DNA from 3 places in the Brevibacillus parabrevis genome. Region 2 is predicted to be linked to each of the others. Evidence: riboswitches for the same ligand, from Rfam matches in the RefSeq annotation. Region 2 holds a riboswitch; each other region holds the start of a gene.
What was found. Region 2 has a riboswitch for glycine ahead of gcvT (glycine cleavage system aminomethyltransferase GcvT). Riboswitches for the same ligand answer to the same signal wherever they lie in the genome.

Region 1 (3,274 bases), 840 kb from region 2:
AGCCTGTTTTGGCGGACGATCTGATCGGTTTGGCAGAGGTTCGCCAAAAAACGTTCATTCCGGTCATGGTCGACGAAGGCTTGCACGGCGACAAAGAAATGCGGGAAGTCATCGTCCGCCAGGCAGCCGATTTGATCAACATCAAGCTGATGAAGTGCGGCGGCCTGTATCCGGCGCTCAAGCTGGTCGCGCAGGCAGAGATGGCGGGGATGGGATGTCAGGTTGGCTCGATGGTCGAATCAGCCGTGGCCACCGCCGCCGGGGCGCATCTGTCTTTGGCAAAAGGGATGATCTTTTCCAACGAAATGGTGGGGCCGCTCATGTTCTCCCGCGACTTCGGACAGCTTCGCTACGAGCAGGATCGCTTGCTGCTCGCAGATCGTCCGGGGCTTGGCGTGGAAGTCGATGAGGCTGTTGTGCGCGAGTTGAGTGTTTTTGCGGCGGAGGTTTCTTAGGAGGGGCGAATCAGTTGGCGTAATTAGCAATCCATAAGAAGCATCGTATCCCAAGAGATGGTACGATTTAATCAATCACAACACTTATCGAAAAGAGGGATACGCAATGGCACTGCAATCAAAACAAATTTTTGTCAATTTGCCCGTGAAAGATTTGAACAAGTCGATTGATTTTTTTACAGCGCTGGGCTATGAGTTCAACCCGCAATTTACGGATCAAAATGCCGCTTGCCTGGTGATTGGCGAAAATATTTACGCGATGCTCTTGGTGGAGGAGTTTTTCCAATCGTTCACGAACAAGCCCGTGACGGATACGGCCCAGAGCACCGAGGTCATCGTGGCGCTGTCAGCCGAGAGCCGGGAGCAAGTCGACGAGATCGTAAACAAAGCGCACGAAGCAGGAGCCAAGCCAGCTAAAGACCCGGTAGACCACGGCTTCATGTACAGTTGGAGCTTTATCGATCTGGACGGACATTTGTGGGAATACGTGTACATGGATGAGGCTGCGATTTCGCAACAGTAAAAAATAGGGTGGATCAACAGGCCAAAAGCAGGCGTTACCGCTTTTGGCCTGTTCGCGATGCCAGTCGTCATGGCGGCCCGCCGCAAATCGAATAAGTTTACCTGAATAATAATTTTTTTCAGAATTGACATCGGCAGAAGGAGTGTGATTTACTAATGTCAATGTTAGCCAACAAGTGAATAGCGGCGGATGATGATTGTAGGAGAGACTAAACGACGCGTTTAGCACCGAAGGAGCAAGTCCCATAAAACCCTTGGGATTAATCTCTCAGGTACCAGATACTACAATCGGACGCACCTCTGGAGAGCGCTGCACAAGCCACCCAAGGGGAATACTTCGGAACCGATTGATTGCCGAAGTTAAACTCTCAGGTAAAAAGGACAGAGGAAAGGTAGAGTATTCGTCACTCTATCTTTCCTCTGTCCTTTTTTGCTGAATGAAACGTCGCGTCGAGTTGCACAAAAGCGGGCGCAGACGCTTGCATTTCGGCCAAACGAAACGGATACGAGTGAAAGGTGGCGCGATGGGAAAGGAGCAGGCGATCACGAAAATGGAGCTTACGATCAAGAAAGCGGCTCAAGCAGAGCTGAAAAAACTGAATTTTCCGCAGGATACCGCGCTCAGGATTGACGTGGTGATCTCCGGCGACTGCGGTTGCGGATTTTTTGTCCAGCTCGGAGTAGATGAGTTGCGCAAAAACGACACGCTCGTGTACGAAAACGGGATTCCGGTCTGCATGGATCGGTTGACCAAACGGCATCTCGGGGATGTGCTTACCCTGGACTACGACCCTTTCCTGGGCTTCGCCTTGTCCAGCCCGGAAGAAGCTTTTGCGGATCGGCTCGCTGTTCGTCGCGGTTGACAACGGAAACAGGCAGAACAGCACGAGCAGCAGTTGGCCGACTGCAAGCAGGCGCAGGCGCCTCTTCCTGCGGGGTAAAACCGCGGGAGACGCCTTACACAGAAAAAGAAAAACAGGTGGAGAGAACAAATGACAACGAACGGAACAGTAGAGCAGGTGGATGTTCTCGTGATCGGAGCGGGGCCGGGGGGCTACGTAGCCGCGATCCGGGCGGCTCAGCTCGGCAAGCAGGTCGCGATTGTGGAAAAAGATACGGTCGGCGGCGTATGTTTGAACCGCGGCTGCATTCCTTCCAAGGCGCTGATCTCGGCGGCGCATCAATACGAAGCGATGACGCAATCCGCGAGCATCGGCTTGCAGGCAGCAGAAGTGAGCGTCGATTTCGCCAAGGTCCAGGCATGGAAGCGCAGCGTGGTCGACAAATTGACCGGAGGCGTAAGCTCGCTGCTCAAAGGCAACAAGATCAAAAGAATCAGCGGGGAAGCGCGGCTAGTCGGCGAGCAGCTGGTTGAGGTGAAAAATGGCGACGACTGCATACAGGTGCAATTCCGGCAAGCGATTCTCGCGACAGGCTCGCGTCCGATCGAATTGAAAGCCTTTCCATTCGCGGGCCGCATTCTTTCCTCGACAGAACTGCTGGCGCTTGAAGAATTGCCGAAAAGCTTGCTGGTCATTGGCGGCGGGTATATCGGGATCGAGCTGGGGCAGACATTTGCCAAGCTGGGCACGAAGGTGACGATTTTGGAAGGCTCGGACTCGATCTTGCCCGGCTTTGAAAAAGAGCTGTCGCGTCTGGTGGCGAGGAAGCTGAAAAAGCTCGGCGTGGAAGTGCACACCGAAGCGCTGGCCAAAGGGGCGGAACAAACAGCCGAACAGGTCAGCGTCACCTATGCGGAAAAAGGCGAAGAGCGTCAGGCGACCGCCGACTATGTGCTCGTTACGGTTGGCAGACGGCCGAACATCGAGGGGCTGGGATTGGAAAAGCTCGCTGTCAAGCTGACAGAGCGCGGCTTCATCCAGATCGACCAACAGTGCCAAACGAGCATTCCGCACCTGTATGCGATCGGCGATCTGGTGGAAGGCCCGGCTCTTGCCCACAAAGCGTCGTACGAAGGCAAAATCGCGGCGGAAGCCATCGCTGGCAAAGACAGCAAGCTCACCGACAAAAAGATTCCCGCTGTCGTGTTCTCCGATCCGGAGATTGCCAGTGTGGGACTGACCGAGTCGGAAGCCAAAGAGCGCGGACACGAGGTGGCAGTTGGCAAGTTCCCTTATGCCGCGAATGGGCGGGCACTGTCTCTGAACGTCGGGGAAGGCTTCGTGAAGCTCGTGGGCGACAAGGAGACGGGGCTGCTGCTGGGAGCGCAGATTATCGGGCCGGAAGCGTCCAATCTGATCGGCGAGGTTGCCCTGGCGATTGAAAAAGGGCATACG
Region 2 (3,274 bases):
ATGCGTCTCGATCCGCTTGATCATCTCCACCAGTTCCAGTATTTGCGCCCGCAGCAAAGACTCCTCGCTGGTGCGTTGATGCATGTTGTACAGCGTCATGAAGGAGGCTTCCTTGCTGGAGCAAACCTCGCGCTGGAGCGTGATGAGAGCGAGCGAATTGAACAGCCCGGTTCCCGTCTTGTACTGATCGTGGACAAAGCGCGTGACGCCCTCGTACAGCTTCATCTCCTCCTGCGTCAGCTCGATGGGAATCGACTGCACGCGGCGGCTGGTGAACTGGATGCCGCCGTCGCTTCGCTTGTTGCGAATCATGACCTTTTCGATTTCTTCGCGCAATTTTTCGCTGTTTTTCGATTGGCGCTTTCCCTCGACGTAATTGGTGGAAAACGACGTCGAGTGGCCCAGATGCCCCGGTTTGAGCAAATTGATCAGGTTGTACAGCTCGTCCATCTCGTTCTGGATAGGGGTGGCGGTGAGCAGCAAACAGTATTTTTTGCGAATTTCCTTCACGAATTGATAGTTTCGGGTTCGCTTGTTTTTGAGCTTGTGCGCTTCGTCGATAATGAGCATGTCGTAGTCGATATCGAGCACATGGCGGCGATGCGGGTCGCGTTTGGCCGTGTCGATGGAGGCGACGACGACTTCGTGCTGACGCCACATGTACTCTTTTTTTTGCGCGACGGCAGGAATGCCGAATTTTTGTTGCAGTTCTTTTGTCCACTGAATGACGAGAGAGGCGGGAACGAGGACGAGAATTTTTTTCGCCAAGCCTCTGACCATGTATTCTTTCATGATCAACCCTGCCTCGATGGTCTTGCCCAATCCGACTTCATCCGCGAGAATCGCGCGGCCGCGCATGTCATTCAGCACGCGTTCCGCCGTCTGGAGCTGATGGGGAAAAGGCGAGAGCAGCGGCAAGTAGTTCAGGCATTGCAAAGAATCGAACTCGCGAACCGCCATCGCTTCTTCTGCTTCCAGCGCCAGCTTGAACAGCTCCCACTTGTCCCATGGACCATCTTCGTGCAGCCGCTCGGTCAGCGGCGATATCCAGCTCGTGTCAAATGAAACAGGAACATTCGGCATATACGTTACTCCTTTACACAGCTCTGCCATAACTTTCATGCGTTTTAATAAAAAACTTAACATTATGGGTAATGTTCATCACTTTGTTAAGTATTTCTTGATCTGACTGTTAATTTGCATATTTTCAACTGTCGACTCTCATGGTAGGATATAGAGGAAGTTCGTTCATTAGTATGGAAATCATAGCAAAAACTTATGTATGACCATCTAACCAACGCGAATGATAGTAGCAGGGAGAGACTGCGTGAACCACTGCAGCGCCGAAGGAGCAAGCCGGTAACGGTGAATCTCTCAGGCAAAAGAACCTCTACTGGACGCAACTCTGGAGAGAGCTCGCATGTCGAGCCACCAAAGGGGAAACTTGCAAGCCCGGTGATCCCCGCCGAGCTTGATTGGCAAGGTAACTCTCAGGTACCAAGGACAGAGGAGGAGAAATGGGCACCTTTCTTTTGGTGTACCCGTTTTTTCGCCTCTGTTTTTTCATGGGGAAAAATGCCGACTATCTGCCTTTAGGAGGTGCCACACATGTCCAATCTGAAAAGAACGCCACTGTTTGATTCCTATGCAAAATACGGCGCCAAAACAATCGACTTCGGCGGTTGGGAGCTGCCTGTACAGTTTTCCAGCATTGGTCAGGAGCATGAAGCTGTTCGCACGAAAGCAGGTTTGTTTGATGTATCCCACATGGGAGAGGTGGACGTAAAAGGCGAGAGCGCGCTCGAATACTTGCAGCGCGTGACAACCAACGACGTTTCCAAGCTGGCAGTGGGACAAGCTCAATACAGCGTGCTTTGCTACCCGGACGGCGGTACGGTCGACGATTTGCTCGTTTACAAATACGCAGACGACCATTACCTGCTTGTCATCAACGCTGGCAATATTGACAAAGACTATGCATGGCTGCAGGAGCACCTGATTCCGGGCGTCACGATCGAAAATATCTCGCCGCAAACGGCGCAGATTGCGATCCAGGGGCCTTTGGCTGAATCGATTTTGCAAAAGCTGACCCAAACGGATCTGTCCCAAATCGGCTTTTTCCGTTTTGAGCGCGATGTAGAGGTTAGCGGTATTCCGGCATTGGTATCCCGTACAGGCTACACGGGCGAAGATGGCTTCGAGATTTACTTGGCTGCGGATCGTGCGGCAGAGCTGTGGGACGCCCTGCTTGAAGCAGGCAAAGAAGACGGTCTGGTTGCTTGCGGACTGGGTGCGCGTGACACGCTGCGCTTTGAAGCCAAGCTGCCACTGTACGGTCAGGAACTGAGCAAGGACATTACACCGATCGAAGCGGGTATCGGCTTCGCGGTGAAGGTAGATAAAGCAGTGCCGTTCATCGGCCAAGAGGTGTTGAAAGCGCAAAAAGAAAACGGCGCGCCTCGCAAGCTGGTAGGGATCGAGATGATCGATCGCGGCATTCCGCGCACGCACTATCCGGTCTATGTCGGAGAAGAGCTGGTAGGAGAAGTGACCACAGGGACACAATCCCCGACCTTGAAGAAAAACGTTGGTCTGGCCCTGGTCAAAAGCGAGCACACGGCGATTGGCACAGAGGTTGAAGTGGAAATTCGCGGAAAACGACTGAAAGCTGTTGTTGTTGCCGCTCCTTTTTATAAACGTGCGAAATAACCAAGCATAAGCCCACAATACATCCTATTTGAGGAGGACAACGTTCGTGAAATACCGCTACCTGCCCCAAACTGATCAGGACAAGCGCGAAATGCTCGAAACTCTGGGCATTTCCAGTGTAGAAGAACTGTTTGCAGACATTCCGGAAGAGGTGCGTTTCAAAGGTGCGCTGAACATTCCAGAAGCTCTGTCCGAGCCTGATCTGGTCAAATACTTCACTCGCCTGGCTAACAAAAACGTCAACTTCAGCACACACGTCAACTTTTTGGGTGCTGGCGTTTATCAGCACTATGCGCCAAGCACAGTCAACCACATGCTGCTCCGCGGAGAATTTTTCACGGCTTATACGCCTTACCAGCCTGAAATCAGCCAAGGCGAGCTGCAAGCGATTTTTGAATTTCAGACAATGGTGTGTGAACTGACAGGAATGGAAGTAGCGAACTCCTCTATGTACGACGGAGCGACTTCCTTGGCAGAAGCGGCTATGATGGCGGCTGGTCACACTGGAAAAAAGCGCGTCATCGTTTCCCGCGCTGTGCATCCGGAAGCGCGCGGCGTTCTGAAA
Region 3 (3,274 bases), 850 kb from region 2:
GGGTCTGCTTCATCGCTTCTTCCGCCATCTCGGCAAGCGCTGTCTCAGGGATGTTGAACTCGCGCAACGACTGGGGAATTTCCACGTAACGGCACAGACGCGTCATCGCTTCGATCGCTTTTTCCGCCGCTTCATCCAGGCTCAGGCCAGTTGTATTTTCTCCGAGCGCCTGGGCGATGTCTCCCAGCTTTTCCAGGCAGGCGATCTTGTTCGTGCGCATCACGTAAGGCAAAAGCAGCGAGTTGCTAACGCCGTGCGCCATGTGGAAGCGTCCGCCGAGCGGGTAAGCCAGGGCATGTACAGCTCCTACCCCTGCATTTCCGAAGGCAAGACCCGCCATCAACGCGGCTGTAATCATGGCTTCGCGCGATTCGATGTTGTCCGGGGCCGCGTACGCTTTTGGCAGGTGAACGGCGATCAGCTTCATCGCACCAATCGCCAGCGCGTCCGTGACTGGGGAGGCAAACTTGGAAATATAAGCTTCCACTGCATGCACCAGCGCATCCACGCCGCTCGCAGCGGTAACACTCGGCGGGCACGTCAGCGTCATCATCGGCGAGACGATAGCCACATCCGGCAGCAAGTAAGGGCTTACAATTCCTTTTTTTACTTGCTCCTTCGTATCGGACAAAATCGAGATATTGGTCACTTCCGAGCCTGTTCCCGCCGTGGTCGGAATCGCGATCAGCGGCAAGCCCGGCTGCTTGACCAGATTCGTGCCAAAATACTGTTCGATGCTGCCCTCATTTGTCGCCATGACCGCAGCCGCTTTCGCAATGTCGATCGCGCTTCCTCCGCCGACCGCAATCAGCCCGTCGTAGCTTCCTGCGCGAATCATGCTGACACACAGGTCGACGATTTCGATTTCCGGCTCCGGATTGACGTCCGGGAAGATGCCTGCCTTCATCGGCAAAAGCTCCTCGACTTGCGCTACCACCCCGGCCTGAATCAAAATATGGTCGGTGACGATCAGCGGACGCTGCACCCCCAGACGGGCGACTTCCTCTGCAAGCAATGCCAGCGAATCGCGGCCTGTGACCAGCTTGTTCGCAGCAGCAAATGTAGAAATGTTCATGTTGTCACTCTCTCCCTTCTCTGTGCTGCCACTTAAAAGCAACTCTCGTGCCAAAGCCTTAAAATTCGCTGCACCCAACCTCGTTTGCTCCCGGCGAAATGGTAGATTTCCGCTCGCGAAACCACCTTTTCTCACATGTTCGTCACATTTTTCGCTCTCGCTTTGCCCGGAACAAAAAGCAACCGTTTTCATCCGATCACCGATCATGTTTCAAATCAAAATACATCATATTGATTTGTTTTCGAATCAAATTGTTGTTGATTCTTGCCATCTCCCTTGTTTGTTGGACTTCAATCGGTCAAAAATGTTTTATGCTTAAAATAGTCTGTCAATTGGCAATTTTCGTTTGACAAGCTATTTGGAATAATTTACTATCAAAAGAACGCATGCGAATATCTATCGCGGATGAATATTGCGGGAGAGACTAAACTTACCGTTTAGCACCGAAGGAGCAAATCCTGACCCCCAGGACAAATCTCTCAGGTAAAAGGACCGCAATGGGACGCATCTCTGGAGAGAGCCATTGGCCACCAAAGGAGTTAAACACTCTCAGGTAAAAGGACAGAGGAAAATAGGAACCAGCCTATTTTTCCCGTTCCTTTTTTTATTGGCGAAAAATAGGATTGCTGCTAGAAATCGCTGCGCTTTCAGGGGAACAGCCACATCCCCACTCGGGCAAACAAGGAGGGAGCAACCGGAAGCAAACAGCAAAAAATAAGGACTCACTGAAAAATGTAAGCGTTTTTTCCGTTGGAAGTAACTTAATGATGTATTTATTCTGTACAGCTATGTTACTATGAGAATTATAAAGAACCATAAACTTTTGTGAAGAAAAAGTCGTCGAGCAAGTAGTTGTCTTTCCAAGTAACTGTGCAGAATCAGACAGAGAGAAAGAGGGGGATCACATGGAACAACAAAAATTGGCGAGAGGTCTGAAAAACAGACACGTTCAACTCATCGCAATCGGTGGAGCCATTGGTACCGGACTATTTCTGGGTGCGGGAAAATCCATTCACCTCGCCGGGCCATCCATTTTGTTTGCGTACCTGATTACTGGGATTATTTGCTTTTTGATCATGCGCTCGCTCGGTGAACTTCTCCTGAGCAACCTGAACTATCATTCCTTCGTCGACTTCGTAAAAGACTACCTCGGAAACATGGCTGCGTTCGTCACAGGCTGGACGTATTGGTTTTGCTGGATTTCGATTGCCATGGCCGATTTGACGGCTGTCGGCTTGTACACACAGTATTGGTTTCCGGGAGTGCCGCAATGGATGCCGGGGTTGATTGCCCTCGTAATTTTACTTTTCATGAACTTGGCAACCGTGAAGCTGTTCGGAGAAATGGAGTTTTGGTTCGCGCTGGTAAAAGTCATCGCGATTCTCGCCTTGATCGTCGTCGGTATCGTCATGATCGTCAAAGGCTTCTCCACCAACTCCGGCGCTTCCAGCTTCACGAACTTGTGGAGCCATGGCGGGATGTTCCCGAACGGAATCAACGGCTTCTTACTTTCGTTCCAGATGGTCGTCTTCGCGTTCGTCGGCATTGAGCTGGTCGGGCTGACTGCCGGAGAGACAGAAAATCCTGAGCGCGTCATTCCAAAAGCGATCAACAACATTCCGATCCGCGTCTTGCTGTTCTATGTCGGTGCGCTGATCGTGATTATGAGCATCTACCCATGGAGTGCGATCGTTCCGACAGAAAGCCCGTTCGTGCAAGTGTTTGCCGCAATCGGAATTGCTGCCGCTGCGGGAATCGTCAACTTTGTCGTACTGACCTCCGCCGCTTCGGCATGTAACAGCGCCGTCTTCAGTACAAGCCGAATGGTCTACTCTTTGGGCAGAGAACAAAACGCGCCTGCGGCCATGACCAAGCTCACGACTCGCCAAGTTCCTGCCAATGCCCTGTTCTTCTCTACCGTCGTCATTCTCATCGCCGTTGTATTGAACTACATCATGCCAGAAGGCGTCTTCACGCTGATCACGAGTGTCTCGACGGTTTGCTTCCTGTTCATCTGGGGCATTACGGTCATTTGCCACCTGAAATACCGCAAGACAAGACCAGAGCTGGCAGCGCAAAACAAATTCAAAATGCCGCTCTATCCGTTTGCCAATTACTTGATTCTCGCTTTTCTCGCGTTCATTCTCGTCGTGCTCGCACTTGCTGAAGACACGCGCGTTGCCTTGTTCATCACACCTG

Region 1: linked by a shared signal. The riboswitch ahead of IRJ17_RS25115 (iron-sulfur cluster biosynthesis family protein) and the one ahead of gcvT (glycine cleavage system aminomethyltransferase GcvT) in region 2 are both predicted to bind glycine.
Region 3: linked by a shared signal. The riboswitch ahead of IRJ17_RS25185 (amino acid permease) and the one ahead of gcvT (glycine cleavage system aminomethyltransferase GcvT) in region 2 are both predicted to bind glycine.

The regions. Positions count from the first base shown of each region.
Region 1 is NZ_CP064090.1:5,460,334-5,463,607, reverse strand. Features, by position in the region: gene IRJ17_RS25125 (mandelate racemase/muconate lactonizing enzyme family protein) at 1-455, shown strand, start outside; gene IRJ17_RS25120 (VOC family protein) at 562-978, shown strand; glycine riboswitch at 1,168-1,272, shown strand; gene IRJ17_RS25115 (iron-sulfur cluster biosynthesis family protein) at 1,502-1,840, shown strand; gene lpdA (dihydrolipoyl dehydrogenase) at 1,970-3,274, shown strand, end outside.
Region 2 is NZ_CP064090.1:4,620,149-4,623,422, reverse strand. Features, by position in the region: gene IRJ17_RS21135 (DEAD/DEAH box helicase) at 1-1,083, opposite strand, end outside; glycine riboswitch at 1,304-1,400, shown strand; glycine riboswitch at 1,401-1,517, shown strand; gene gcvT (glycine cleavage system aminomethyltransferase GcvT) at 1,609-2,709, shown strand; gene gcvPA (aminomethyl-transferring glycine dehydrogenase subunit GcvPA) at 2,756-3,274, shown strand, end outside.
Region 3 is NZ_CP064090.1:5,475,012-5,478,285, forward strand. Features, by position in the region: gene IRJ17_RS25180 (iron-containing alcohol dehydrogenase) at 1-1,075, opposite strand, end outside; glycine riboswitch at 1,481-1,580, shown strand; glycine riboswitch at 1,584-1,642, shown strand; gene IRJ17_RS25185 (amino acid permease) at 1,981-3,274, shown strand, end outside.